One region of the Comamonas sp. SY3 genome, then DNA from elsewhere that is predicted to be linked to it. Evidence: riboswitches for the same ligand, from Rfam matches in the RefSeq annotation. Region 1 holds a riboswitch; the other holds the start of a gene.
The links. A riboswitch is a leader RNA that binds a small molecule or an ion and turns the genes downstream of it on or off. The one in region 1 is predicted to bind cobalamin.

Region 1 (14,683 bases):
TGTGCTGGTCACCAACGACCCCTGGCTGGGTACCGGCCACCTGCACGACATCACCGTCGTCACGCCGGTCTTTTATGGCCCTGACGGCCACAGCGAACACATCGGCTACTTTGCCGCCACCGCCCACGTGGTGGACATCGGCGGGCGCGGCTTTGGCCCAGACGGCAGCGATGTCTACGAAGAGGGCCTGTGCATTCCGCCGATGAAGTTCTTCCGCGCCGGCGCGCTCAACGAGGACCTGATCGAGATCCTGCGCAACAACGTGCGTGAGCGCGACCAGGTGATTGGCGACTTCCACTCGCTGGCTGTCTGCAATGCCACCGGCATGCGCCGCCTCAAGGGCATGCTGGCCGAGTTTGAACTGCGCGACCTGGAAGACCTGGCCCGCTTCATCTTTGACAACAGCCAGCGCGCCACCCGCGAGCGCATCGCCGCGTTGCCCGATGGTACCCAACGCTATGCGATGACCGTCGATGGCTATGAAAAGCCCATCGAGCTGGTGGTGGCCGTGGAGATTGCGGCCGACAAGCTGCGCGCCGACTTCGCCGGCACCTCGGACCCCAGCCGCTACGGCATCAATGTGCCGCTGACCTACACCAAGGCCTATGCCTCCTATGCACTCAAGTGCGCGATTGCGCCGGAGATCCCCAACAACTGGGGCTCGCTGGAGCCCTTCGAGATCAGCGCGCCCGAGGACTGCATCCTCAACGCCCACCGCCCGCGCCCGGTGTCCGTGCGCCATGTGATCGGCCACCTGATCCCCGATGTGGTGCTGGGCGCGCTGCAGCCCATTTGCCAGGGCGAGATCCCGGCCGAAGGGGCCAGCTCGCTGTGGAACCTGCAGATGCGCTTCAAGGGCATCACGCCGGCCACCCGCAACCAGCAGCACGAGATCCTGATGTTCAATACCGGTGGCACCGGTGCGCGCCCGTCCAGCGATGGCCTGAGCGCCACCGCCTTCCCCAGCGGCGTGCAGGCCATGTCGGTCGAGGTGACCGAGAGCATCGGCCCCATCATCATCTGGCGCAAGGAGCTGCGCCCGAACTCGGGCGGTGCCGGCCGCTGGCGGGGTGGTCTGGGCCAGCGCATCGAGGTGGGCTCGGCCGAAGGCTTCGAGTTCGACCTGAACGCCATGTTTGACCGCGTGCATTTTGCGGCCCGGGGCCACAACGGCGGCCAAAGCGGCGCGCTGGGCCAGGTCGCGCTCGATGACGGCACCGCCTTGCGCGGCAAGGGCAAGCAGCAGATCCCGGCCGGGCGCCGCCTGATTCTGGACCTGCCCGGTGGCGGCGGCAACGGCGATGCGGCCCAGCGCCCGGCAGCGCTGGTGCAGCGCGATGTGGCCTATGGCTACATCAGCGCCGAGCAAGCCCAGGCCGATTACGCCCATGCGGCACCACGGACCCCGGCCTGATCGCCTGAAGCTGGCCAGCGGCGCTGCCGCTGGCCCTTCCAGCGCGCTGGCCCGCTTTTCTTTTTCTCCCACAGCAGGACACCAAGGACTCCCGATGCGCACACAAAATCCCACGGCAAATGGATTTGCCGCCCCCAGTGCCAGCCTTACCGACTGGCCGTCCCCCTCGTCGACGGCCGCGCCACGCACGGTGCAGTCCAAGGAGCTCAACCGCGTCGTGCTGGCCTCGGTGGTCGGCAGCTTTGTCGAATGGTTCGAGTTTTCCGTCTACGGCTACCTGGCCGCAGTGCTGGGCAAGGTTTTCTTTGCCAGCAGCTCACCCACGATGCAGGTCACCGCGTCCTGGGCGGCCTTTGCGATTGCGTTTTTTGCCCGGCCCATCGGCGGCATCTTCTTTGGCTCGCTGGGCGACAAGTACGGCCGAAAGCGCGTGCTGACCATCACCATCATCATGATGGCCATCTCCACGTTCCTGATCGGCGTGCTGCCCGGCTATGCCAGCATCGGCATCGCCGCACCGTTGCTGCTGATCGTGCTGCGCCTGATGCAGGGCCTGTCCGCCGGGGGCGAGGCCAGTGGCGCCGCCATCTTTGTGGCCGAATACTGCCGGGACCGCAACCGCACCTTGCTCACCAGCTGGGTGGAGGTTGGGTGCATGGCCGGCTTCTTCTTTGGTGCCTCGGTGTCCGCGATCCTGACCGTGTTCTTCAGTGCCGACCAGATTCTGGACTGGGCCTGGCGCATTCCCTTTCTGATTGCACTGCCGCTGGGCGCCATTGGCCTCTACATCCGCAAGTACCTCGAAGAGACCCCGACCTTTGTCGCGATGAAGCAGCAGCACGATGCGCTGGCACAGGCGAGCTGGAAAGTGCTGTTCGCCACCCACAAGAAGGAGCTGTTCCAGTCGGCCGGCATCATCATCGTGACCAATGTCACCTTGTTCACCGTCGTCACCTACATCCCGACCTACTTTGTCAGCGCGCTGCATGTGGATGTGGCCACCGGCCTCAAGCTGTCCCTGGGCCCACAGCTCTTTCTGGTGGTGATGATCCCCCTGATGGGCATGCTGGCCGACAAGCTCAGCCGCAAGACCATGATGACCGCCGCCAGCCTGGCCATCGCGGTGCTGGCCGTGCCCTGTTTCCACCTGCTGCTCGAAGGCAGCACCGCCGCCAAGGTCTCGTCCTTGATGGTGCTGAACTTCTGCCTGGCCATGCTGCTGGGCAGCATCTACTCGATCATCCCGTCAATGTTCCACACCAGCGTGCGCTTCAAGGGCATGGCGCTGAGCTACAACGTGGCCGTGGCCATGTTTGCCGGCACCGCGCCGATGATCAACTCCTGGCTGATCGCCCGCACCGGCAACCCTGTCGTGCCTGCCTACTACCTGATCGGCGCGGCCATCATCGGCCTCATCGCCCTGGTCAGCAGCCGGGATCGTACCGGTCTGCCGATGCATGGTGATCCGGTGCAGTAAGCCGATGCGCTGCTGCGCGCTGCGCGCTGCGCCAGCCCGAACGCATCCCTTCCGGATGCGTTTTTTTATCAGCGTAACGGGCAGGGCGCAGCAGGCTGGAACGGTGTTGAGCCGGTCCGATGGGAGCCGGGCCGCCACCTATAATCATCGGCAGCCCGGGCAGTCGTCCTCCGTGCCCGGCGCCCCTCCATGAAATACAAGCTACCGCCCCTGCAGCCGCTGCGCGTGTTCGAGTCCGTCTTCCGCCATGGCTCCATCCGCAAGGCGGCCGACGAACTGTGCCTGACCCCGCAGGCCGCCAGCCAGCAGCTCAAGCAGCTGGAGAGTGCCCTGGACGTGCAGCTGTTCGAGCGCGGCACCCGTGGCCTGCTCGCCAGTGAGGAGGCGCAGACGCTGTACCACTATGTGGAGCAGGGGCTGGATGCGCTGAGCCAGGGGATGGAGGCGGTGCGCGCCCACCACAACGACGCACAGTTCCATATCCAGGTCAGCCCCTACTTTGCGACCCAGTACCTGATCCGCTCGCTGCCGTCGTTCACCAAGGATTACCCCGCATTGGATCTGCGCATCTCCATTGGCGTGGAGCTGCCTTCGTTTGACAGCAGTGATCTGGATGCTGCAATCGTCTGGGGCTATGGCGGTGTGGACCACCTCGATGAAACACCGCTGCTCGAAGACCTCAAGGTCATCGTTGCCGCACCCCAGCTGCTGGCCGAGCACCCGGTGGAAACCGCGCAGGACCTGCCGCACCACCGGCTCATCTCGCCGCTCAGCCACAACACCTTGTGGCAGGACATCTATGCCATGCTGGGCCTGGATCCGGGCGACAAGCATGCCAGCCCGATGCTGCTGCACACACACGATGCGATGCTGCAGGCCGTCCTCAGCGGGCAGGGGGTGGGGCTGCTGTCCTATGTGGATGCGCTCAGCTACATCCACAGCGGCAAGCTGCTCGCGCCCTTTGGCCCGGAGCTGCTGCGCCAACTGCCGATGGATAGAACGCCCAAATTCCACCTCTATACGCGCCGGGGCGGGGGGGAGCGGCCGATCCAGACCAGCTTTCGGCAATGGCTGCTGGGCCAGTTGAGCAGCACCGACTTCATCGGCTACGCGTCGCGCCTGCCGCCGAGCCGATCACGCCCCCCAGCCAGCGCTGTATCGCCGGGCTGACACAGCCTGCCGTCGAACGGCGCACCAATGGCTCGCGGCTGGTACACTGGCTGCGCTTTGAAAAAAGCCTATCTACAGGTGCTTGTCATGCACAAGTGAAACGGGAACAAGGTCGGGAGGAAGCTCCCCCAAGCCTTGGCTGCCCCCGCAACGGTAGACAGGAAAAGTAGCCGATGCGGCCCGCTCCCACGCGGGCCCAGTCACTGGGGTCGAGAGTGTGTCCATGCCTGCGAGGCCATGAGACACGCCCGCCCTGGGAAGACCGGTTACCGGGTCGGCGCCTGCGCCGTACCGCCTGTAAGCCCGGAGACCGGCCTGTTCGTAGTCGTAGCGTGTTCCGGACCTCTCTGTCCTGACGGCGCTCTCTCAACTGTCTGCGGGGTGTGGACGGCGGTTCGGCATGCGGCCCCGTCCCTGGGATGACCGCGTGCAGTGCGGCCCTCACATCAGGCAGTTTTCGCCTTTTGTTGAAATGACTGCAGTTCCTTATCCGAAAAACCGGCTCCTGGCAGCCGGTCGGCTCTCTTCCTCGTTGCGCCTGGTGGGTCACTCCTGTGTTTTGTGTTTGCCTGCCCTGGGCATGGCGGTGGCCCATGCGCAGGAGGCATCGCTGTCCGAAGTGGTGGTGACCGACAAGCGCAGCGAGCCCCATGCGCTCCAGCTGCCTTCCACCTCGGCCAGCAAGCTGGCCATTCCGCTGCAGGACCTGCCGGCCAGCGTCAGCTCGGTATCGGCTGTGCAGATCCAGGAGCGCGCCGACTACGAGGTGGTGGACGCCGTGGGCCGCAGCGTGGACCTGAGCACGACCGGCACCCCTGGCAACGGCGGACTGTCGTTTTCCAGCCGTGGCTTTAATGGCGTCAACTCGGTGGGCGTGGCCGAAGACGGTCTGGCCTTGGGCGTGGCCGCAGGCACCGTGGCCTATCCCAATTCCAGCTGGGGCTATGAGCGCTTTGATGTGCTGCGCGGGCCGGCATCGCTGATGTATGGCAGCGGCACGATGGGCGCCACCGTGAATGCGGTGCGCAAGGAGCCCAGCCGCGCCAGCTCGTCTGAAGTGTTGCTGGGCGCTGGTTCCAACGGCACGGCCCGTGCAGGCCTGGGCACCACCGGCGCACTGAGCGACAGCCTGAGCTACCGCCTGGATGTCTACGGTGATCGCACGGACGGCGAGCGCCAGCTGGGCAACAGCGACAGCAAGAAGCTGATGAGCGCCATCCGCTGGCAGGCCAGCAGCGATCTGCGCCTGGATCTGACGGCCGATGTCAGCGACCAGCGGCCCGAGCGCTACTTTGGTACCCCCGTCGTTGATGGCAAGCCGGTGGCGGCACTGCGCGACCGCAATTTCAACGTTCTCGACAGCGACATCCACTACAAGGACCAGCGCTACAAGCTCAAGGCCGAGTGGAACGTGAGCGACGCGATGGTGCTGCGCAACGAGACCTACCACATGAAGGCCGACCGCCACTGGAAGAACATCGAAGGCTACGACTACGATGCCGGCACCCGCACGGTCTACCGCTACGATTACCTGGAGATCGGCCACGATCTGGAGCAAAGCGGCAACCGCCTGGGTGCCGTATTCAAGCCCGGCCAGCACGAGATTGCGATGGGCTGGGACGTGTCGCAGGCCAAGTTCACCGCCCTCAACAACTCCCCATATACCGGCGAGTCCGATGTGCCGCTGACCGGTGGCACCAGTGGCTACTGGAACAGCCCGGACCCCTACAAGGCGCGCATGACCTCGCGCATCCGCCAGAACGCCTTCTATCTCGAAGACGCCTGGAAGCTGGGCGCGCAGTGGCTGCTGATGGCCGGCGTGCGCCGCGACCTGTATGACTTTGACCGCATGGACCTGCTCAGCCCGGCCCGTTTTGACAAGACCTTGGGCGGCACCTCCTGGCGCCTGGGCCTGACCCACAAGCTGGACCAGAACACCAGCGTCTATGCCCAGGTCAGCACCGGCCATGACCCGGTTACCAGTCTGCTGTCGCTGAGCCAGTCGCAAACCGGCTTCACCCTGAGCAAGGGCCGCCAGGTGGAGGTGGGCATCAAGCAGCAACTGCCCAATGACCAGGGCGAGTGGACCCTGGCGGTCTTCGACATCCGCAAGAAGGACATCATCACGCGCGACCCGGACCGCCCAGCGCTGTCCATCCAGGGCGGCAAGCAGTCGTCCAAGGGCATCGAGCTGGCGGGCAGTTGGCGGGCGACTACGTCCTGGCGCTTTGAGGGCAACCTGGCCTATGTGGATGCCCAGTTTGACGAGCTGCGCGAAGGCGCCACCGCCATTGACCGCGCCGGCAACCAGCCCGCCAATGTGCCGCGCTACACGGCCAATGCCTGGGCGCACTACCAGACGGGCGATTGGCGGGCATCGCTGGGTCTGCGCCATGTTGCCAGCCGCTACACCAGCAATGCCAATACCGCGCAGCTGCCCGCCTACACCGTGGCTGATGCCGTACTGGGCTGGAACCTGAACCGCAGCACCAGCTTGAACCTCGTTGGCCGCAACCTGACCAACAAGCGCTATGCTGCATCGTCCTACGGCTCGCAATGGCTGATGGGCAATGGCCGCAGCTTTGAGCTGATGGCCCATCTGCGTTTCTGAGCAAGGCCCAGGCATGACAGCAAGCACCTCCCGGCACATTCTGCGCGCGCTGGCGGCAGCGGCCGCCCTGGTGCTGGCCGGCTGTGACCAGCCAGCCGGCCCGCAGCCGCCCAGCCGTCCCACCCAGGCAGCAGCGGTCCCCATCGCCAGTGCGGCGGCTGCCGCGCCCGCAGGCTTGCGGGCTGCGCCGCTGGTGATCGATGTCTGCGGCCAGCCCCAGCGCTATGACCGGGTACCGCAGCGCGCCATCACGCACGATGTGAACATCACCGAGATGTTCCTGTTTCTGGGCCTGGGGCCCCAGCTGGTCGGTTACACGGGAATACCGTCGCGCAAGGAGATCAGCCCCGAGCTGGTGGACCAGTTCGCCCGGGTGCCCAAGCTCTCGTCGCAGGACATGAACCTGGAGACCATGCTGGAGGCACGCGCCGACTTTGTATTTGGCGGCTGGAGCTATGGGTTCCGCCCCGGCGGGGTCACGCCCGAGCTGCTGGCAAAGCACGGCATCGCATCCTATGTGCTGTCCGAGTCCTGCGTCCGCATCCACAAGCGTGAGCGTGTGGCGCTGGCCGACACCTTGGCGGACCTGCGCAATGTGGCGCGCATCTTCGATATCGAAACCCAGGCGCAGCCGCAAATTGCCAAGCTGCAGGCCTCGATCAACCAGCTGGCCACGCAGATGCGAGGCAACACGCAGCAACCGCGTGTCTTTGTGTTTGACAGCGGCGAGAAGATACCGACGACGGTCGGCGGCTTCGGCATGCCCCAGGCCATGCTGGATGCCGCAGGGGGCAGCAACATCTTTGCGGACATCCCCAGCAACTGGCCCCGAGGCAATTGGGAGGATGTGATCACCCGCGACCCGGAGTGGATCATCATCATCGACTACGGCCAGCCCAGCGCACAGGGCAAGATCGATTTTCTGCGTTCCAAGCCGGAGCTGGCGGGGGTGTCGGCCATTCGCGAGCAGCGCTTTTTCGTCATCAGCTATGCCGAGGCCACGCCAGGGCCGCGCAACGTGAACGTGGCGCAGCGCCTGGCTGCTGCCTTGCACCCGGATCGCCGCATCACGGTGGACCCCGTGCCATGGCTGCCTGTGGCGGAGTCCAAGCAGTGAGCCATGCGCCGGGCTGTGACGGCCAGCATGAACGCCAGCGGCGCAAGCCCTGGTCCTTGGCGCTGTGCCTGTTGCTGCTGCTGGTCTTGCTGCTGGTCAGTGGCCTGGCCGCCATCACCTGGGGCTCGGCATCGCTGCATGCCTCCACCGTGTGGTCGGTCGTCAGCCAGCAGCTGCTGGGCGGCGGCTGGCAGCCCGATGCAGGGCAGGGCAGCATCAGCCAGCAGCACTACCAGATTGTCTGGATGGTGCGCATGCCCCGGGTGCTGCTGGCGGCGCTGGTGGGCGCCGGCCTGGCCGTGGTCGGCGTGGTGATGCAGGCGATGGTGCGCAACCCGCTGGCCGATCCGTACATGCTCGGTGTGTCCTCCGGCGCGTCGGTGGGGGCGGTGTCGGTGCTGGCCTATGGCAGTTTGGCGATGGCAGGTATCTATGCCATGACCGCAGGCGCCTTTGTTGGCGCGTTGCTGGCCACTGCGCTGGTCTATGCGCTGGCCCAGCAGCAAGGGCGCCTGCATGCCACCCGGCTGATCCTGAGCGGTGTGGCCATTGGCTACATGCTGATGGGTGTGACCAGCCTGATCACCTTGACCGCCGGCCAGCGCGAACTGGCCAATGCGTTGCTGACCTGGACCTTGGGCAGCCTGGCAGCGACCCAGTGGAGCGCCCTAGGGCTGCCTGCCGCAGTGCTGGGCCTGGGCCTGCTGTGGCTGCTGCTGTGTGCGAGACAGCTCAATGCCTTGTTGGTTGGCGACGAGGGCGCTGCCACGCTGGGATTGAACACTGCCAGCCTGCGCCTGCAATTGTTCGTGGTGGTGTCCTTGCTGACGGGCACCATGGTGGCAGTCAGCGGTGCCATCGGCTTTGTCGGCCTGGTCATTCCCCACATCACCCGCATGCTGGTGGGCAGTGACCACCGCCGCGTGCTGCCCGTCAGCGCCTTGATGGGTGCAAGCTTTTTGGTATTGGTCGATCTGGCCGCCCGCACCTGGTTTTCGCCCAGCGAGCTGCCGGTGGGCGTCATCACGTCGCTCATTGGCGGGCCCTTCTTTATCTGGATGCTGTGGCGCCGCACCACGGCGATCCCGGGAGGCAGCGCATGATGCTGAGCGCCAAGCAACTGTCGTGGAGCGCCGGCCATGGCAGCCAGGCCACACCGATAGTGCGCCACGCCAGCCTGCAGGTGGCGCGCGGCGAATGTGTCGGTCTGGTGGGGCCCAATGGCTGCGGCAAATCGACCTTGATGCGCATGCTCTACCGTGTGCTGCAGCCCGATGCCGGTGGCCAGATACAGCTGCAGGGCCGCGACATCTGGCAGATGAGCACGCGGCAGTTTGCGCAGCAGGCGGCAGTGCTGGGCCAGGATACGGGCCTGGGCTTTGACTGCACGGTGCAGGAGTTGGTAATGATGGGCCGCTTTCCGCACCAGTCGCGCTGGGCGCGCGACAGTGCCGAGGACAAGGCCATCGTCAACGCCTGTCTGGCGCAGGTGCGGGCCAGCCGCCTGGCCGACCATCCGCTGTCATCGCTCTCCGGCGGTGAGCGCCAAAGGGTGCTGCTCGCCCGTGCGCTGGCCCAGCAGCCGCAGCTGCTGTTTCTGGACGAGCCTACCAACCACCTGGACATCCAGTTCCAGCTGGAGCTGCTCAGCCTGGTGCGCGCCTCGGGCTGCACCGTGCTGATCGTGGTGCATGACCTGAACCTGGCTGCGCAGTTCTGTGACCGCATCTACGTGATGCAAGCCGGCGTGATCGAGGCCGAGGGCAGGCCCGAGCAGGTGCTGACCTCGCAAACCATTGCGCGCGTGTTCCAGGTCGAGGCGCTGGTGGACCGCCATCCGCGCCTGGACAAGGCCCGTGTGAGTTACTGGATGGACAGACCCGATGGCTAAAAAACCTGATGCGTTGTTGCTGCTGGGCCGGGGTGGACTGGGGTCGGCAGCCAAGAACGAATTGCAGGCCTTGCTGCAGGCCTGCCAGCAGGCAGACCCCGACCTGGCTATGCAGCTGGCCTTTGTGGACCGCAACCAGCCGGCCTTGCCCGAGGCGCTGGACAGCCTGCGCGCCACGCTTGCGCCTGCAGGTGGGGCGCAGCAGACGATCGTCATCCAGCCCACGATGGTGCCCGACGAGCCGGCACTGCGTCGCTGGCTGCATAAGGTGGCCAGGCGCTGGCTGGCCAGCCAGCCCGGCCATGCCCGGCCCCGGCTGGTATTTGCGCAGCCGCTGCTGCAGTGGCAGGGCCTCGTGCCCGCATTGCTGAACCACCTGGCGCTGGCAACGTCGCGGCCCGATGTGGTGGCCGAGGAGGGCGAAGAGGGCTGGCAAAACGACCCGGTGGCCTGGAGCACGGTGCCCGCCCACCAGCGCCATGTGCTGTGGTGCATGGGGCCGCGCTGCGTGGCCAAGGGTGCCGCCGCGCTATGGCCCCGGCTCAGCCAAGCGGTGCAGGCAGGCGCGCCCCTCAAACAGCAGCTGCAGCTGCTGCAGACCAGCTGCCAGTACCCCTGCAACCAGGGGCCGCTGATGATCGTCTACCCCGAAGGCGTCTGGTACGGCCATCTGGATGAAGACAGCCTGGTGCCGGTGCTCAAGAGCCACATCGAAGGCAGCGAGGCCTGTGCAGCCCACCGGGTGCATACGCTCCAGGCACCTCCGCCCTGCAGCGATGCGGACGAATGAGCGCAGTGCGCTATTTGCATTGCAGCAGCGGATCGGCCGCAAAAATCTCCACCACCCAATCGACAAAGGCCCGCACCTTGGCACTCAGATGGGAGTTGGGCGGGTACACCACATAAACCGGCAGCAAAGGCTGGGTCCATTCCGGCAGGATCTGCACCAGCTGACCGCTTTGGAGATACTCGCGCGCCTGGTAGCTGGTGATCTGGCCCACACCCTGGCCGCTGAGCAGGCAGGTCGTGTAGGCATTGGCTTCGTTGACGGCTAACGTCGAGGGGTTGGCAATCTCGATGCTCTCGCTGTTGTGCTGAAACTCCAGCGGATAGCGGCGCTGGGTGACCGGCGAGAAGTAAATCACACTGTTGTGGCCGTTTTCCAGGTCGCGCGGATGCTGCGGCGTGCCCTGGCGCTGCAAATAGGCGGGCGAGGCCACCGTCAAAAATTCCACGTTCCCGACACGGCGCGCGACCAGTGACTGGTCGCGCAGCTCGCCGCCGCGCACCACGCAATCGACATTATCCGCAATCAGGTCCACGGTGCGGTCGGTCACGCCCAGGTCGATCTGGATGTCCGGGTAGCGCGCCTGAAAGGTCGCCAGCTGTGGAATCACCAGAAGCCGGGCGATCGAGGTGCCTACATCCACACGCAGACGCCCGCGCGGGGTCGCACGCACCTGGCTCATGCTGGCTTCGAGTTCATCGAAGTCGCTCAACAGCCGCACGGCGCGGTCATAGTAGGCGGCGCCATCGGTGGTCACCGTCACGCGGCGGGTCGTGCGGTTGAGCAGTTTGACCCGCAGCCGGTCTTCCAGCGCCTGCACATGCTTGGTCACACTGGCCTTGGGCAGCTGCAGCGAGGTGGCCGCGAGCGTGAAGGTGCCCGACTCCACGACCCGCGCAAACACCCGCATTGCCTGTATCTGATCCATCTGCCTCTCCTTGCACTGGTGCGCACGCGCGCGCTAAAAGTAGGTGGATTCTCACACGCGAAAGATGGCGCTATTGTTCCTGATTTGGAAATAGTGCGGCCATAATTTGCCGATTGATCAGTTGCAGCATCGCAACTACATTTACCCATGCCTACTCATCAACAGGCTCACTTATGTCTGACACCACCGTAAAAAACAGCGTATTGGCTCCCGACTTCATCGACACCGTCGCTCCGACGGCGTCGGGCGAGTCGGTGGCCGTGCGCCTGTACGGTAGCAAAGGCAAGTCCGGCGAGCCTTCGCCCTTGGTGCTGCATTTTCATGGCGGCGCTTTTGTCGAAGGCGATCTGGACAGTGGCTGCACCGTTGCGGGTCTGCTGGCAACAGCAGGGGCCCGTGTGGTGTCGGTGGCATACCCGCTCTCGCCTGAGCATCCATTTCCGCGTCCATTGGAGATCGGTTATGAAATGCTTCAGTGGAGCTACAAACATCGCACACGCCTTGCCGGCAAAGGTGCGCCGATGTATGTGGCTGGCGAGGAGGCGGGTGCCAACCTGGCCGCCGGCGTGTGTCTGATGGCGCGTGATCAACGCCATCCACCGCTGGCGGGGCAGATCCTGCTCTCACCCATGCTCAATCCCTGTGCCGGCACGGCGTCGCTTCGCGCTGCCAATGGCGATGCAACGGAATGCAAATGGGCCGAGGGCTGGAGCAAGTTCCTGGGCTGCGCCTATGGCGGCATCCATCCCTACGCTGTGCCAGCGATGGCGCAGCGCCTGGCTGGACTACCCGCTACGCTCATCATGGTGGGCGATAAGGATCCGATGCACGACGAGGCACTGGCCTATGCCAGCCGCCTGCAGGCAGCGGGTCATCTGGTGCAGCAGCATGTATTCAAGGTCGCGCAACAGTGGCCCGATGCATTGCTTGAGCCCCGTGCTCCCGAGCCCTGTCCCTGTGCCGGGGCCGTGCTGGAACAACTGGCACTTTTCTTCGAGACATCCCGATGTCGGGCGCAAGCCTGATCCCCTGAACGAAGCGCAAGGCTTGAGCGGCGCCTCCCTCCGGTAAAGCCCGGGGAGCGGCGGCGGGCAGCTGCGCCTTCACCACCCTTAGAAACGCTTTCTCGCAACGCATTGCCGTGTGGAGTTTTGCAGAGGCTCCACTGTGGCAAGGATTTTCTGTCGGCTTTTATAGCCGCAGGGGCATGCCGTTGCCGCAAGAAACCTCAAAAACTATTCACGCACACATCAGGACTTGGCCATGAGCAACAACAAAACTTCGACTTCCCCTCAACGCCGCTGGTGGACGGCCATCGGTCTGGCAGCTGCCGTGGTGGCTGCAGGCGGCACGGCAATGGGCCTGCAAAGCTCGCACGCGAGTGCGCCGGCAGAGGCCACGGCACCGCCCGCGATGCCTGTCTCCGTCGCCCAGGTGCTGCAGCAGGACGTGCAGCTGTGGGATGAATTCTCCGGCCGGCTCGAAGCCGTGCAGCGCGTCGACGTGCGCCCGCGTGTCGCCGGCGCGCTGCAGGCGGTGCACTTCAAGGAGGGTGCGCTGGTCAAGGCCGGTGATCTGCTTTTCACGGTCGATCCCGCACCTTATGCCGCTGAAGTGGACCGTGCCGAAGCCCAGGTGGTGGCCGCCAAGGCACGCATGGGCTATTCGCAAAGCGAAGCCGAGCGCGCCGCCCGTCTGTGGGAAGAGCGCGCCATTGCGCAAAAGGAACTGGACGAGCGCACCAACGCCCGCCGCGAAGCAGACGCCAACCTGCGCGCAGCGCAGGCCGCGCTGCAGACGGCCAAGCTCAACCTCGGCTACACCCAGGTGCGCGCGCCCGTGGCCGGCAAGATGGGCCGCATCGATGTGACCGTGGGCAACCTGGTGAGCGCCGGTGCCGGCGCGCCAGTGCTGACGACCTTGGTCTCCGTCAACCCCATGTATGCCAGTTTTGATGCCGACGAGCAGATCGTGACCAATGCGCTGCAAGGCCTGCGCCAGGGCAAGAGCGCGCGTGCGTTGATCGAGAGCATTCCCGTGCAGATGGGAGTGGGCACCAGTGGCGCCACGCCTTACAAGGGCCACCTGCAGCTGATTGACAACCAGGTGGATGCGCGCAGCGGCACCGTGCGGGTGCGTGCGGTGTTTGACAACGCCGATGGCGCGCTGATGGCCGGCCAGTTTGCCCGCGTGCGCATGGGCCAGCCCCATAGCCAGCAGGCGCTGCTGATCAACGAACGTGCCGTGGGCACGGACCAGAGCAAGAAGTTTGTGCTGGTGGTGGGCGAGGGCAACAAGGCCGAGTACCGCGAAGTGCAGTTGGGCGCGCCGTTTGAAGGGCTGCGCCTGGTGAGCTCGGGCCTGAAGGCCGGCGAGCGCATTGTGGTCAATGACCTGCAGCGGGTGCGCCCCGGTGCCGTGGTGGCACCGCAGGAGGTGCCGATGTCCAGCAAATCCGAGCTCAAGGGCGATGCGCAGCAGGCTGCCAACGATGGCTCCAAGCCCGCCGCCTAAACCGATAACAAAAAAGCCAAGCGTATGAATTTATCCCGATTTTTCATCGACCGCCCGATATTTGCGGGTGTGCTGTCGCTGCTGATCTTTTTGGCAGGGCTGATCGCCATGCGGGCCCTGCCCATCTCGGAGTACCCCGAGGTGGTGCCGCCCTCAGTGGTGGTGCGTGCCCAGTACCCCGGCGCCAACCCCAAGGTGATCGCCGAAACCGTGGCCACGCCCCTCGAAGAGTCCATCAACGGTGTCGAAGGCATGCTCTATATGGGCAGCCAGGCCACCACCGATGGCGTGATGACCCTGACCGTGACCTTCAAGCTGGGCACGGACCCGGACAAGGCGCAGCAGCTGGTGCAGAACCGCGTCTCGCAGGCCGAGCCGCGCCTGCCCGAAGAAGTGCGGCGCCTGGGCGTGACCACGGTCAAGAGTTCGCCGGACATCACCATGGTCGTTCACATGGTCTCGCCCAATGGGCGCTATGACATCGACTACCTGCGCAACTATGCCGTGCTCAACGTCAAGGACCGCCTCGCGCGCATCCAGGGCGTAGGCCAGGTGCAGATCTTTGGCGGTGGCGATTACTCGATGCGCGCCTGGCTGGACCCGCAAAAGGTCGCCCAGCGCGGCCTGTCGGCCAGCGATGTGGTGGCCGCCATCCGTGGCCAGAACGTGCAAGCCGCTGCCGGCGTGGTGGGTGCATCGCCGGGTCTGCCTGGCGTGGATACCCAGTTGTCGATCAATGCCCAAGGCCGTTTGTCCAGCACCGAGGAGTTTGGC
Region 2 (14,683 bases), on a different contig from region 1:
GCCAAAGGTAGCGGCCATCGCCGATGCATCGACCACCACCACGGCAGCGATGCCCAGCGACTTGGCCAGCTCGGCGGCGCTGTTGGCGCCATCGAACAGGCCCATCACGCCTTCGATCAGCAGCACATCGTTGCACTGCGCGGCCTGGAACAGGCGCGCGCGCACATCCGCTTCGCCGTTCATCCAGCGGTCCAGCGCATGCACCGGCTGGCCGCTGGCCAGGCGCAGCCACTGCGGATCGAGAAAATCCGGACCGCACTTGAACACCTGCACCCGCCGGCCCTGGCGGGCATGCAGGCGGGCCAGGGCCGCTGTCACCGTGGTTTTGCCCTGGCCGGATGCGGGCGCCGCAATCAGCAGCGCCACACAAGAGGCCGTTGGGCGGTCCTGAACCGTCATCTCTGTCATGGCTCGCTTATCCCCTCTGCGCTCAGCGCGGCATCCACTTCACACCCACATACACGCTGCGCCCTTCGGTGGCGTAGGTGCGTGCGGTCTGGTAGCGCTTGTCCGCCAGGTTGTTGATCCGGGCGATCAGGTTCACATCCTTGGCCACCTCGGTCTGCGCCGACAGGTTGAACAAGGTGTAGCCGCCCAGCACATTGGTGTTGGCGGCATTGTCGAAGCGCTTGGCGCTGGTCTGCAGGTCGGCGGCCCAGGTCCAACCTGCGGCACGCGTCTCGGCGCCCAGGGTGGCATAGCGCTTGGCGCGGCGCGCCAGCAGCTTGTCGTTTTCGGTGTCGCGCGGGTTCTGGAAATCAACCGAACCATGCAGGTTGAAGGCGCCCAGCTTGGTGGTGCCCGCCAGGGTGATACCCTCCAGGCGTGCCTTGCCCACATTGGCATAGCAGCCGAATGGGTTGTCGCAGTTGCCGGGTGACGAGAAGTTGATCAGGTCGGTCACCCGGTTGCGGTAGGCCGTGGCCGAGAAGCTGTGCGCACCTTGCGCCCAGCGCAGGCCCAGCTCGGCATTGCGGCTTTTCTCGGGCTGCAGTGAGGCATCGCCATATTCGCTGAAGCGCTGGTAGAGCGTGGGCACACGGAAGGCGGTGCCCACCGTTGCCGTGGCGCGCCAGTGGGTTGCAAACGCATAGCCGTAGGCGGCGCTGCCGGTGGTCTTGCCGCCAAACTCGCTGTCGTCATCCCGGCGCAGGTTCAGTTGCACCGTGTGCGGGCCGGTGTTCAGGCCATAGCCCAGCGCCAGCGCATTCTGGTGGCGGTCGCGGTCAATGCCGCCATTGGTCAATGCGTCGTCACGCCGCTCCAGCGCAGCTGTCAACGTGTGCACGCCCAGGCGCCATTCGTTCTGGAACAGGTAGTTCTGCAGGCGGGTGTCCGTCTGGTAGGGCGAGGGCCGGGTTTCGTAATAGTCGCGAGACTGGGTGAACTGCAGCTTGGTGCTGTATTGCGCGGTCCACTGCGCCTGCCAGTTCAGGCCCAGCGCATACATCTTGTTGAGGCTGCGGTCGTCCTCGGTCAGGCTGTTGTCATAGCCCGAGTTCACATCGCTGGCCAGCAAAGTAGCCTCCAGCCGGTGCTGGCGGTTGAGCTGGTAGCCCAGGCGGCCGCTGACCGCATTGCTGCGGTAGTCGTCCTTGTCCGGGTTGGCGGTGGCGGCCGTACGTGCATTGAAGCCATCGGTCTGCGAGCGGTTGAGGCCCAGCGCGTAATCCCAGCCGTCGGCACTGCCGGAGATACCGGCCTCGGCCGTGAACGTGCCCCGGTTGCCAAAGCCCAGGCCCACATAGGGCTGGGGCACGCCGCCCTCGCCCTTCTTCGTGAAGATCTGCACCACACCGCCCATGGCGTCCGAGCCGTAGACGGCAGCAGCCGGGCCGCGCAGTACTTCGATGCGGTCGATCAGCGCCAGCGGAATCGATTGCCAGGAGGCGCCGCCAGTCGATTGCGAATCCATGCGCACGCCGTCAACGTAGACGGCGGTGAAGCGCGAATCGGCGCCGCGCAGAAACACGCTGGTGGTCGTGCCGGGCCCGCCGTTGCGCGTGATCTGGATACCCGGCACCCGCGCCAGCACATCGGCGACACTGCCCGGGCCCTGGCGCTCGATGGTTGGCGCATCGATGATGGACATATCGGCCACCAGATCGGACAGCGGCTGCGCGATGCGGTTGGCGGTCACCACCATCTCCTGCAGGTTCTTACCCGCTGTTTCCTGGCCGGAGGGCAGCTGCTGCGCCTGCGCGGACAGCGCCACGCAAGGCAGCGCTGCGCTCACCGCCCAAGCGATGGCGGAGCGGGAGGGGAACAACCGGCAACGGGGCGTGCAGACGGGACGCGCGCAGCGGCGTGTCGTGAATGGCGAGAAAAACATGGACTGAGCTGGCGATGAACCACCCCGCGCCAGCCTCCCCGCCGGCAATGGGGAACACGGAAGCTGTGGCAGCACCTGGGCCACGCACCTCCACTATGTTGGCCGGTATCCGGGCTGGCGATGACACAGCACACGCCTTCCCAAACACTTGTTCAAGGTATTCAGTGGCATAGTGGTGGCTGTGGATGGCGCAAAAGCCAACCATCGCTTACCGTTGCGGGGGCAGCGCAGGTTGCGCAAGGCTTGTAGGGCACAAGCAGCGCTCCTGCTTCCCGTTGAACTGCCCCCATGTGAACCACTGGGGCGAGCACCAACGGGTACAATTTTAGCGTTAAACCCATTGCGCACTTAAGAAGACTGTCTCTCTATGGCCACTACGCCTTCTATGGATCTGATGCTTGAGCGGGTGGAAGCACTGCTGAGCCGTCATGAGGCTTTGCAACGCGCCCACGCCCAACTGCAAGAGCAGGTCACCACCCTCACCCAGGAGCGCGACTCCCTCCAATCGCGCCTGACTGCGGCCCGCGCCCGCGTGGACGCACTGATCGAACGCCTGCCCAAGACCTTTGACCAGGACGAATGATGAAACAGCTGGAAGTACACATCATGCAGCAAAGCTATATGCTGGGCTGCCCCGAAGGCCAGGAGGCACGCTTGCTGGCCGCCGTCAAGCATGTGGATGAGGCCATGAGCGGCATCCGCGACGCGGGCAAGATCCGTGGCCGCGAGCGCATTGCCGTGCTGGCGGCGCTCAATGTGGCCTTTGATCTGCTCGACCTGCAAGTGCAAAACAGCCAGTTGAGCCAGACGGCCGATGCATTGCAAGCGCAGGCCGCCGCCCAATCGGCTGCAATGGCCGAGGCCCAGACCCAGCCCGCCGCCGCTGCGCAGGCCAGCCTCGACTGGGATGAGCCCCGTCTGCAATCGGTGCTGCAACGGCTCGATGCGGCACTGGCTCCCGCTCCCTCCCCGGGTGTACAAACGCTGGCCGCCAGCGCCTGACAGCAGCGTGTTAGCAGCCGCTAACACCAAATACTGGCGCCATGCAATGCATTGGCTAAAAATACCGTTCCATGCGTTCTACGAGCTGTGTAGGACGCTATCTTTTTTGACCAATCTCAGCACATTGAATTGCGATTTTGGCGGGTGCAGCAGGTGCGAGCGATTACAATGGAAGCGTTCGCAGCCCTGCTGGACTTTATAGTTCCTTGAACCAATGCTCTACGAGCACGGGCTTGGTACATTACCTATTGAGCGTGATCGTCTCGCGTCAGATGAACCCAACGATAGGTTGCCCTCGCCCACCTGAACCCCCGGTTCAGGATGACGGTCCAGTGGATCCGCTGCGAACACCTGATTTTTTCGGGCAGGCTGCCCAACCTGTCTTCTCCTCTCCGCGACAGCGGGGTTTCAGGCCACCTGTTTCAGGTGGCCTTTTTACTGCGCACCATGGCTGATCCTCTCGTTCTGCTGCCGCTGTCCCTGCTGGGATTGATCGGCGGCTTTCTGGCAGGCCTGCTGGGCATCGGCGGCGGCATGGTGCTGGTGCCCTTCATCACCTATATCCTGGGCACCCAGGGCGTGGCGCCTGAGCTGGCGATCAAGATGGCGATCGCCACGTCGATGGCGACCATCGTGTTCACATCGATGTCCAGCGTCCGCGCCCACCACCAGCATGGTGCCGTGCGCTGGGATCTCGTCAAACGCCTGGCCCCTGGCATCGTGCTGGGCGGCCTGTTGGCCAGCCTGGGCATTTTTGCGGTGCTCAAGGGCAGCTACCTGGGCTTGTTCTTCGGCCTTTTCATTGGCTACTCGGCACTGCGCATGTTCCGCAGGCCCAACAGCCAAGGGACGCGCCCGATGCCTGGCACCGCCGGGCAGCTGGCGGCCGGCGGCGTGATTGGCTGCCTCTCGGGTCTCGTCGGTGCCGGGGGCGCCTTCATCAGCGTGCCCTTCATGACCTGGTGCAGCGTGCCGATGCACAACGCGGTGGCAACCAGCTCGGCGCTGGGCTTTCCGATCGCCGTCACCAATGTCGCAGGCTTCATGGTGGCCGGCCTGCACCTTCAGGGCCTGCCACCGCATTCGCTGGGCTACATCTGGCTGCCGGGCCTGGCCGCCATCGCCACCTGCAGCGTGCTGACCGCACCGCTGGGTGCCCGTGCCGCGCACCGCCTGCCGGTGGCACAGCTCAAGAAGATCTTTGGCGGCATCCTGCTGTGCCTGGCGCTGTACATGCTCTACAAGAGTCTGGCGGCTTGGCAGGTCTGAGACGGGCCACAGCAGGCTAGATGATGCGCGAGAAGCGCGCGCGGTTGCGGTCGGCCTGCAGGTTCTTGTCGAACACCATGGCCACGCCGCGCACAAAGTACCAGCCCAGCTCGGTCACGTTGATCACATCGTCTCGCACGTCCACCAGGCCCTGCGCCTGCAGCTCGCGCAGCTGGGCCAGCTCGGCGGCAAAGTACTGCGCAAAGTCGATCAGCCAGGCCTGCTCCAGCGATTCGATCGCCAGGCTGCCCTGGCACATCAGACCCATGATCACCGCGCGGCGCAGCAGGTCATCGCGCGTCAGCGCCAGCCCGCGCACCACGGGGATCTGGCCCTGGTCGATCAGGTCGTAATACTCCTCCAGCGTCTTGGCATTCTGGCTGTAGGTGGCGCCGATGCGGCCGATGGCCGAGACGCCCAGTGCCAGCAGATCGCAATCGGGCTGCGTGCTATAGCCCTGAAAATTGCGGTGCAGGCGGCCCTGGCGCTTGGCCACCGCCAACGCATCCTCGGGCAGCGCGAAATGGTCCATGCCCACATAGACATAGCCGGCACCCTCCAGCGCGGCCAGCGCTTGGGCCAGCATGGCCAGCTTGTCCGCCGGGCTGGGCAAGTCCTGCACCAGGATGCGGCGCTGGGGCTTGAAGCGCTCGGGCAGATGCGCATAGGCGTAGAGCGCAATGCGGTCAGGCCGCAGCGCATTGACCTGCTCCATCGTGCGGGCGAAGCTGGCCGGGCTTTGCAACGGCAAACCATAGATCAGATCAATATTGATGGATTCAAAGCCGATTGCGCGCGCCTGCTCGACCAGCGCAAACACCTGGTCGGCGGGCTGCTCGCGGTGCACGGCCTTTTGCACCAGCGGGTCGAAATCCTGCACGCCAAAGCTCAGGCGGTTAAAGCCCAGTTGGTAGAGGTGCAGCAGGCGCTCGCGGCTCACGGTGCGCGGGTCGATCTCGATCGAGTACTCGCCGCCCGGCTGCAGATGGAAGCGCTGCTTGACCATATCCATCAGGCGGCTGAGACCCGCATCGCTCAGGAAGGTCGGCGAGCCCCCGCCCAGGTGCAGCTGGCTGATGGTGGACCGGGTGCTGAGGTGGGCGAGCTGCAGATCCAGCTCGCGCTCCAGGTAGTCCAGGTATTCGTCGGCCCGCTCGGCATGCTTGGTGATGATCTTGTTGCAGGCGCAGTAGTAGCACAGCGAGGCACAGAACGGCACATGCACATACAACGACAGCGGCGCCAATCTCCCAGCCAGGCCGTGGCCGCGCTGCACCAGCGCCTGCTTGTACTCATTCGCAGCAAAGGCTTCAACAAATCGGTCTGCGGTAGGATACGACGTGTAACGGGGGCCGGGGACGTCAAAACGGCGCAGCAGTTCGGGGGTCAGGGAAATCATGGGCTTTATCCTTGCGGACCCCCAATGTGCCCCAAGGCTTGCCACCCGTCCTTGATATACATCAAGAACCCATTTGGCGCCTGCACGCACAATAGGCGCATACATGGAACGCCGTTCCTACACGAATATTTGTTCACGGGTATTGATACATGACATCCAACTCCATCAAAGTGGCGTGCTCCAACTGCAATCTGCGCGAGCTGTGCATGCCCGTGGGTCTGTCGGCCGAACAAATGGAGCGTATCGACGAGATCGTTGCCACCCGTCGCAAGATCAAGCGAGGCAGTGCGCTGTTCCGCAATGGCGAGACGTTCACCTCGCTGTATGCGATTCGCACCGGCTTCTTCAAGACCAGCATCGCCACAGAAGACGGGCGTGACCAGGTCACCGGTTTTCAGATGGCGGGCGAGATCATCGGCCTGGACGGCATCGTCAACGACCGCCACTCCTGCGACGCGATTGCGCTGGAAGATGCCGAGGTCTGCGTGATGCCCTACTCGACACTCGAGGACCTGTCGCGCGAAGTGACCGCCTTGCAGCACCATGTGCACAAGGTCATGAGCCGCGAGATCGTGCGCGAGCACGGCGTGATGCTGCTGCTGGGCAGCATGCGTGCCGAAGAGCGTCTGGCCGCCTTCCTGCTGAACCTGGTGCAGCGGCTGCACGCCCGGGGCTTTTCGCAGCATGAACTGATCCTGCGCATGACCCGCGAGGAAATCGGCAGCTACCTGGGCCTGAAACTCGAAACGGTGAGCCGCACCTTCTCCAAGTTTGCCGAGGAGAACATCATCGAGGTCAAGCAGCGCCATGTGCGCATTCTCGACACCGACAAGCTCCAGGGTCTGATCAACACCCAGGCCTGCTCGGCCTGAAAAGTGCAGGCCCGAGACACGAACGCGGCCTGATCCGACATCGTTCCGCGCGATAAGCGGCGATGCTTGGAGATGAAACCAGGGCAAGGCAGCAGCCTGTGGCCCTGTCCAGAGTCTGACCCGAAAGGAGCCTGTCATGTACCAACATATCCTGCTTGCCACCGATGGCTCTGAGCTGTCCGAGAAAGCGGTCCGCCATGCGCTGGCGCTGGCCAAGCTGAGCCATGCCACCGTCACCGCCGTCAATATCTCGCCGAACTACCCGCGCAGCTACTTTGAAGGCAGCACGATGCAGAACCCCGATGACATCGCACGCATCGAAGAAGGCTGGCAGCGCGCTGCGCAGAGCGTGGTGGACAAGGTCGTGGCCGAAGGGGCCGCAACGGGCGTGCCGATCAAGACCTTGGTGATCAAGTCCGACCTGATTGCCGAAGCCTTGCTGGAGACGGCCAAGAAGGAAAACTGCGATCTGATTGTGATGGCCTCGCACGGCTACCGTGGCCTGAAGCGTTTGCTGCTGGGCAGCGAAACCCAGCATGTGCTGACCCATGCGACGATACCGGTGCTGGTGCTGCGCTGACCGCCGCATAACTTCAACCCCGATAAAAAACCCTCGCTTGCGGCAGCGGATGCGCTGCAACAAGCGAGGGTTTTGTCATGGCGGCTCCAAACCGCCTCTGCAGGGCATTAGCCCTTGAACAGGCCCTGGTACTGGTCGCGCAACAGGTTCTTCTGCACCTTGCCCATGGTGTTGCGGGGCAGCTCGGCCACGACAAAGCAGCGCTTGGGAATCTTGAAGTTGGCCAGCTGCTTCTTGAGGGTCGCAATGATGGCTTCGGCGTCCAGTTGCTGGCCTGCCTTGGCTATGACCACCGCCACACCGACCTCGCCAAAATCGGGGTGGGGCACGCCAACCAGCGCGCTTTCGGCAACGCCCGGCAGCTCGTTGATGAAGCCTTCGATCTCGGCCGGGTAGACGTTGTAGCCGCCGGAGATGATCAAATCCTTGCTGCGGCCCACAATGGTCACATAGCCACGCGCATCGATCTTGCCGACATCGCCGGTCTTGAACCAGCCGTCAGCGGTGAACTCCTGGGCGGTCTTCTCGGGCATGCGCCAGTAACCGCTGAACACATTGGGGCCTTGTACCTGGATATGGCCGATCTCGTCGGCGCCCAGTGCCTGGCCATCATCGCCCTGCACCCGCACGCCCACACCCGGCAGCGCAAAGCCCACCGTGCCGCCCCGGCGCTCATCCTGGCCGCCATGGCGGGCATCGGCCTGGTAGGGGTTGGAGACCAGCATGATGGTCTCGCTCATGCCATAACGCTCCAGGATGGTGTGGCCGGTGCGGGTCTGCCATTCGCGGAAGGTCTCGATCAGCAACGGCGCCGACCCCGAGATGAACAGGCGCATATGCCGGGTGGCCTCCTTGGTCAGGCCGGGCTCGGCCAGCAGGCGAACATACAGGGTCGGCACGCCCATGAAGACCGTTGCCCGTGCCATCGCGGCAATCACCGCCTTGGGCTCGAACTTGGCAAACCAGATCATCTTGCTGCCGTTGAGCAGCGCCGCATGGATCGCGACAAACAGGCCGTGCACATGGAAAATCGGCAGCGCATGGATCAGCACATCGCCCTTCTTCCAGCCCCAGTAGTCCTTGAGCATCACCGCATTGCTCAGCAGGTTGCCGTGGCTCAGCATCGCGCCCTTGCTGCGGCCCGTGGTGCCGCTGGTGTAGAGGATGGCGGCCATGTCGCCGGCGGATTTCTGCGCGGGCGTGTGGGTATCGGCGCAGTGCACCGCGCGCTCCAGCAAGGTACCGCTGCGGTCATCACCCAAGGTGAACACGCTTTGCGTGCCGCACTGGAAGGCGATCTTGGACACCCAGCCAAAGTTGGCGGGCGAGCAGACCACGACTGCCGGTTCCGCATTGGTGATGAAGTACTCGATCTCGGCACTTTGGTAGGCGGTGTTCAGCGGCAGAAAGACATGGCCTGCGCGCAAGGTGGCCAGGTACAGCGCCATCGCCTCGACCGATTTTTCCACCTGCACCGCGACCCGGCTGCCGGAAGGAATGTTCAGCGAATCGAGCAGGTTGGCGATGCGCGCACTCATGCGATCGAGGTCACGCCAGCTGTAGTGCAGCGGCGCGCCGCTGGCCGAGGTGGTCTCCACCGCGATGGCATCGAGGTCGTCAGGAAAGGCTGCGCGCAGCGCGCAGAACAGGTTGTCGTTGGTCATGTTGGTCTACGTGGTTGGTGGTTTCCTTGGCGCCTGCAGCCGGGCCGCTGGCCCGCGCAGGCAGCGTCAAAACTGGGGACTTCTCTTGGCTACAAAGGCGGCAATGCCTTCGCGGTGCTCTGCAGAATCGGCATAGGCATAGGGCTGCTGCAGCACCCGCGCCTGGGCATCGCCGTCGGCCAGCGCACGCAGCAGTTGCTTGGTCATGCGGGCGGCCTGGGGGGCCAGGCCACAGATGCGGGAAACCGTGCGCGCCAGCTCGGCCTGCAGCTGGGCGGCCGGGAGGACCTGGCTCAAAAAGCCCGAGGCCTGCATCTGGTCGGCACCAAAGACCGCCGCCTCCAGCAGCATCTGCCGCGTCTTCGCAGGCCCCACCTGGCTCAGCACCAGCGCCGCCTCCCTGGGCGCCATCGGAAAGCCGAGCTTGGCAATCGGCGCGCCAAACTGGGCCGTGTCTGCCGCCAGGCGGCTGTCGCAGCAGCTGGCCAGCTCCACGCCCGCGCCCATGCAGGCCCCTTCAATGGCGGCGACCAGGGGCACATCGCATTGCAGCATGGCACGCAGTGCAGGCCATACCTCGCCTTCATGAAAGGCGGCCAGGCTCTCGGGGTGAAAGCGAAAGTCCGCGTATTCCGAGATATCGCCGCCAGCGCAAAAGGCCTCGCCCTCGCCCTGGAGCACGATGCAGCGCAGGCCTGGCCGGAGCTGCAATTCCTCGAACACGCGGCGCAGCTGCCGCCACATCGCCCGCGACATCGCATTGCGCTTGCCCGGATGGGCCAGCACCACGCGCACCGCCTGTGCGCCGGCTGCGTCCTCGCCCGCCGTCCACGATTCCACACGAACCTGCCCCGCCATCACATCGCTCCTGCTGTCATTCAATCTTCGCGCCCGAGACCTTGACCACCTCGGCCCAGCGCTTGACCTCATCGGCCACAAAGGCCGCAAACTGCGGCTGCGTCATGCTGCCATATTCCGCGCCGTTCTTGGCCCAGATGGCCTTGATCTCTTCCGAGGTGCCCATGCGCTTGACCTCTTCGAACATGCGCGCCTGCAGCTCGGGCGACGTGCCCTTGATGGCCCAGAGGCCGTACCAGGTGGTCACGTTGTAATCGGGCAAGCCCACCTCCGCGGCGCAGGGCACATCGGGCAACGAGGGGTTGCGCTGGCTGCCCGAGACCATCAGGCACTTGATGCGCCCGGCAGCAATATGCGCGGCGGACGAGCCCAGTCCATCGAACAGCATGTCCACATTGCCGGCAATCAGGTCCTGCAGCGCCGGGCCGGCGCCCTTGTAGGGCACATGCAGGATGTCGGTCTGGCTCTGGATCTTGAACAGCTCGCCGGCCAGGTGGTGGCTGGTGCCGGCGCCGGCCGAGGCAAAGCTCATCTTGCCGGGGTTGGCCTTGAGCTGGGCCAGCAGCTGCTGCATATTGGCCGCCGTCACCCGCTTGGGGTTGACGACCAGCACCTGCGGCACCGTGGCCAGCAAGGCCAGCGGCACCAGGTCCTTCTGGATGTCGTAGTCGAGCTTGGGATAGACCGAGGGCGCAATCACATGGTGGGTGCCGCCCATGAAGAAGTGGTAGCCATCGGCGGGCTGGCGCGCCGCAAAGCTGGCCCCCAGGGTGCCGCCGGCGCCGCCTTTGTTGTCGATCACCAGGGTCTTGCCCGACAACTTCGAGAATTGCGAGGACAGCGGCCGCGCGAAGGCATCGGTGCCGCCCCCTGCAGGAAATGGCACGACCCAGGTTACCGGCTTGACCGGCCAGTCGCGTGCCGCAGCTGCACTGGCCCAGCTCCAGGCGGGCAGCGCCGTGCCCGCCATGCCGGCAGCCAGGCCCAGCAAGGTTCGTCTTCTGGACGGGAAAGGTGTTTTGCTCTTGGTCATCTTGTCTCCTAACGTTTGTTTTTTAAGATCCACGCACACCCGCCTGCGCGCGCCGACAGCAACGCGCAGTCCCTGAATGGTCAGCAAAGCCTGCCCACCACCCAGGCTGCGGCCCTTATGGGGGGCCTGCAGTTCTCTCCAGGGCAGCGCGGCACCCGGGGGCGCCATGCTGGCCTGCCATCCATCAAAACAGGTTCAGACCTTGGCCAGCGCCTCGATGCCCGAAGACACCGGAATCTTGCCCTGTGCCAGCAGGTTGCGGTGCTTGTCCAGGCGCTTGAGGTCGTACAGGTAGTTCACCATCAGGCCGTAGGACTGCTTGATGCCCTTGGTCGAGGTGTCCCCCGCCCAGTTCAGGCGCTCGACCCGCGAGCCGTTGCCCAGGTGGAAGCGGGCGACCGGATCCACCGGCTTGTCCTTGACCAGGCTCTTGCCCAGGTAGCGGGCAGCGGCATGCATCAGCAGCTTGGCAGCCGGGTCGCCCGGTTGCCATTGACCGGGTTGCTCCAGCGCTGCGATCCAGTCGTCCGCCGTGGGGTCGGCCTTGTCCAGCGCCTTGCCCAGCTCGGCGCGCAGGCGCTTGTCGGCGCTCTCCCAGACATCGGCTGCGTTCTTGCCCAGCCAGCTGCGAAAGCCAGGGATCGGCGACAGCGTGGCAAACTGGCGCAGCTTCGGAAACTCCTGCAGCAGCTGCTCCACCACGGTCTTGATCAGCGAATCCCCAAAGCTCACGCCGCGCAAGCCGGTCTGGGTGTTGCTGATCGAGTAGAAGATGGCCGTACTGGCCTTGTTCACGTCGGCTGCGGCAGCGGCCTCGTCCAGCAGCGGCGCAATGCTGTCCGACATCTTGTCGACCAGCGCCACCTCGACAAAGATCAGCGGCTCATTGGGCAGGCGCGGGTGGAAGAAGCCGTAGCAGCGGCGGTCGCTGTCGAGGCGGTTTTTCAGGTCGGTCCAGCTGCGGATGTCATGCACCGCCTCGTACTTGATGAGTTTTTCCAGCAGGGATGCGGGCGAATCCCAGCTGAGGCTGCGCAGCTCCAGGAAGGCGATATCGAACCAGGTGGAGAACAGGTACTCCAGATCGGCATCGACCGCGACCAGCCATTCATGGCTTTTGATCTGCGGCAGCATCTGCGCACGCAGATCCAGCAAAAAGCGCATGCCCTGCGCCGGCACCGCAAAACGCTGGAACAGCCGCATGCGCGGCGTCTGCAAGGCCTTGCGCAACTGGCGCTCGGCAGCGGCCATGCTTGCAGTGCCGATGGCGTCTTCATAGCGCTGGCGGGCCTGGCCGATCTTGGCCACGTCGGGCACAAACTGCTCGCACAGCAGGCGCCAACAGTCCAGGCGCTGCTCGGGCTGGGCAGCGGCATACCACTGCATCACCGGCTCGGCCAGGCGCCCGCCTTCGGCATCGCTCACTTCACTGGCCGCCACCGCCTGCAGGTCGGCCAGCAGGCGGCGCAACTCGCGCGGCGACAGCGCTTCATTGCCGCGGCGCAGGGTCGCCTTCAGGCGCTCGGTCGTGTCACGCTCGCCATCGGCAGCGCTGCTGCTGCCCAGCTCGGTAGGAATGCCGACCGAGCGCAGCCAGGCCGCACTTTTTTGCAGCCAGCTGTTGGCAGCGCTGTCCACCCCGGCAGCGGGCGAAGTTTCAGTAGCGGTGGTCATAAAGCAATCCTCGACGGTGATAGTGGAGTGGTGCGCAGCAGCGCCTTGCGCTGCTGCAGCAAATGGTTGCGCATGGTCTGCTCGGCGGCATCGGCGTCGCCGGTCAGCATCACGGCGTAGATATCCAGGTGCTCCTGCAAGCTGGCCTGCAGGCGGCCCGGCGCGCGCAACTGGTGCAGCCGCGCCAGGCGCAGAATGCGACGCAGATCGGCAATCGCCTGGGCCAGCCAGCGGTTGTCGGCCAAGGTAATGAAGGCCTCGTGGATCTGGTGGTTCATGCGGTAGTAGGCGGCAATGTCGCCCGCCTCGGCGTAATCGACCAGCTGCTCGTGCATCACATCGAGCACCGCACGGTCGGCGCTGCTGAGTTTTTTGGTGGCCTCGTAGGCGGCACGCCCCTCCAGCAAGGCGATGACCGGAAAGATATCGTCCAGGTCACGCTCGGTCACGGTCTCGACGAAGCAGCCGCGCCGGGGCTCATGGCGCAGCAGGCCTTCGGAGACCAGCAACTTCAGGGCTTCACGCAACGGCGTGCGCGACACGCAGAGTTGGTCGCACAGCGCCTTTTCGTCCAGCAGTTCGCCCGCCGCCAACGTGCCGGCAAAGATCAGATCCCGTACCTGGATCGCCACCGTGTCGTGCAAAGGCTGTCCGGCAACTGCCATCCGCTTGCTCCTTTATTAAGGCCATCGTTCTGCACGGGCCAGCGGTCCCATCTGCAGTGCGTGCCTGTAATTATGAGAAATTACAGCGCATTTTGGCACCCGTGTTAATACCCGGTTCGTAGTCCGCAATCACTGTTACCGGTGCAAACGCTCACCTCAGGCATCTTGGGTAAAAAAAAGCAGGCACCGGTTCCACCGGGCCTGCCTGCTCCTGCGCTGAGGCCATGGGCCCGCAGCATGTGACGAGGTTCTCAGTCCTTGCCGTAGGGGTCAAAGTCAAAGTACTTGTCGGCAATCTTCTTGTAGCGGCCATCGGCGCGGATGGCGGCAATCGCATCATTGAGCGACTTCTTCAGCTCAGGCTGGCCCTTGCGCATCGCAATGCTGGCGCCTTCGCCAAAGATCTTCTTGTCCACCAGGGTGTCGCTGACAAATTCAAAGTTCTGGCCTTCGGGCTTCTTCAAAAAGCCATAGGCAATCTCGACGCTGTCAGCCACCGAGCCATCGAGACGGCCGGAGTTGATATCCAGGTACACCGGGTCACGGCCCGGGTAGGACACCACATCGACGCCGGCAGGCTTGAGGTAGGTCAGCGCCCATTTTTCCTGGATGCTGGCCTTGAGCACGCCGATTTTCTTGCCCTTCAGCGATTCGGGACCGGTGTATTTAAAGCCTTTGGGCATCACGATGCGCGCACCGGTGTGGTAGTACTTGTTCGTGAAGTCCACGACACGGGCGCGGTCCTCGTTCTTGGCCATCGAGCTGATGATGACGTCGTATTTCTTGGCCTGCAGACCGGGGATCATGCCGTCCCAGACCTGCTCGACGAAGACGCACTTGCGCTTGATCTCGGCGCACAGCGCATTGGCGATATCCACGTCGAACCCGGCAGGCTGGCCTGTAGGCAGCTTGTAGGTAAAGGGCTCATAGCTCAGGTCCACGGCCACTTTCAGATCGGGCAAGGCCTGCTGCGCGGACACCGCCGCACCGCCCAGCATGCACACACCGGCCACCAGGCCCAGCACCCATTTTCTTGTCATATCGTCCTATCTCCGCTCAGGCAAAAAACAAAGCCGCTGGGCCAGATAAACCCGGCACAGCGGCTGATCAGTATAGCCCTATAAAACCAGGGATATAAGCGGTTTACGGCGTGGCCAGCACCGGTTGGCTGCGGCCCCGGTTCCACAGGTAGATACCCAGCAGCACCATCGGCAGGCTGAGCCACTGGCCCATGCTGAGGTTCAGCGACAGCAGGCCCAGGAAGTCATCGGGCTCGCGGAAGTACTCGGCAATGAAGCGCAGCAGGCCGTATCCGATCAGGAAGACGCCGGCCAC

Region 2: linked by a shared signal. The riboswitch ahead of ACCQ08_RS02065 (TonB-dependent receptor domain-containing protein) and the one ahead of ACCQ08_RS03655 (TonB-dependent receptor) in region 1 are both predicted to bind cobalamin.

Annotation. Positions count from the first base shown of each region.
Region 1 is NZ_JBGTYN010000002.1:133,164-147,846, forward strand. It holds gene ACCQ08_RS03640 (hydantoinase B/oxoprolinase family protein) at 1-1,414, shown strand, start outside; gene ACCQ08_RS03645 (MFS transporter) at 1,509-2,891, shown strand; gene ACCQ08_RS03650 (LysR substrate-binding domain-containing protein) at 3,081-4,061, shown strand; cobalamin riboswitch at 4,121-4,395, shown strand; gene ACCQ08_RS03655 (TonB-dependent receptor) at 4,627-6,672, shown strand; gene ACCQ08_RS03660 (ABC transporter substrate-binding protein) at 6,686-7,789, shown strand; gene ACCQ08_RS03665 (FecCD family ABC transporter permease) at 7,846-8,892, shown strand; gene ACCQ08_RS03670 (ABC transporter ATP-binding protein) at 8,889-9,680, shown strand; gene ACCQ08_RS03675 (ferredoxin) at 9,673-10,470, shown strand; gene ACCQ08_RS03680 (LysR family transcriptional regulator) at 10,481-11,395, opposite strand; gene ACCQ08_RS03685 (alpha/beta hydrolase) at 11,569-12,420, shown strand; gene ACCQ08_RS03690 (efflux RND transporter periplasmic adaptor subunit) at 12,659-13,909, shown strand; gene ACCQ08_RS03695 (efflux RND transporter permease subunit) at 13,934-14,683, shown strand, end outside.
Region 2 is NZ_JBGTYN010000001.1:465,537-480,219, forward strand. It holds gene ACCQ08_RS02060 (cobyrinate a,c-diamide synthase) at 1-408, opposite strand, end outside; gene ACCQ08_RS02065 (TonB-dependent receptor domain-containing protein) at 431-2,332, opposite strand; cobalamin riboswitch at 2,415-2,662, opposite strand; gene ACCQ08_RS02070 (hypothetical protein) at 2,700-2,915, shown strand; gene ACCQ08_RS02075 (cell division protein ZapA) at 2,915-3,334, shown strand; gene ACCQ08_RS02080 (sulfite exporter TauE/SafE family protein) at 3,782-4,603, shown strand; gene hemN (oxygen-independent coproporphyrinogen III oxidase) at 4,620-6,002, opposite strand; gene fnr (fumarate/nitrate reduction transcriptional regulator Fnr) at 6,152-6,874, shown strand; gene ACCQ08_RS02095 (universal stress protein) at 7,011-7,454, shown strand; gene ACCQ08_RS02100 (malonyl-CoA synthase) at 7,562-9,118, opposite strand; gene ACCQ08_RS02105 (enoyl-CoA hydratase/isomerase family protein) at 9,185-9,976, opposite strand; gene ACCQ08_RS02110 (Bug family tripartite tricarboxylate transporter substrate binding protein) at 9,993-11,009, opposite strand; gene ACCQ08_RS02115 (malonyl-CoA decarboxylase) at 11,205-12,683, opposite strand; gene ACCQ08_RS02120 (GntR family transcriptional regulator) at 12,680-13,348, opposite strand; gene ACCQ08_RS02125 (transporter substrate-binding domain-containing protein) at 13,600-14,388, opposite strand; gene lgt (prolipoprotein diacylglyceryl transferase) at 14,492-14,683, opposite strand, start outside.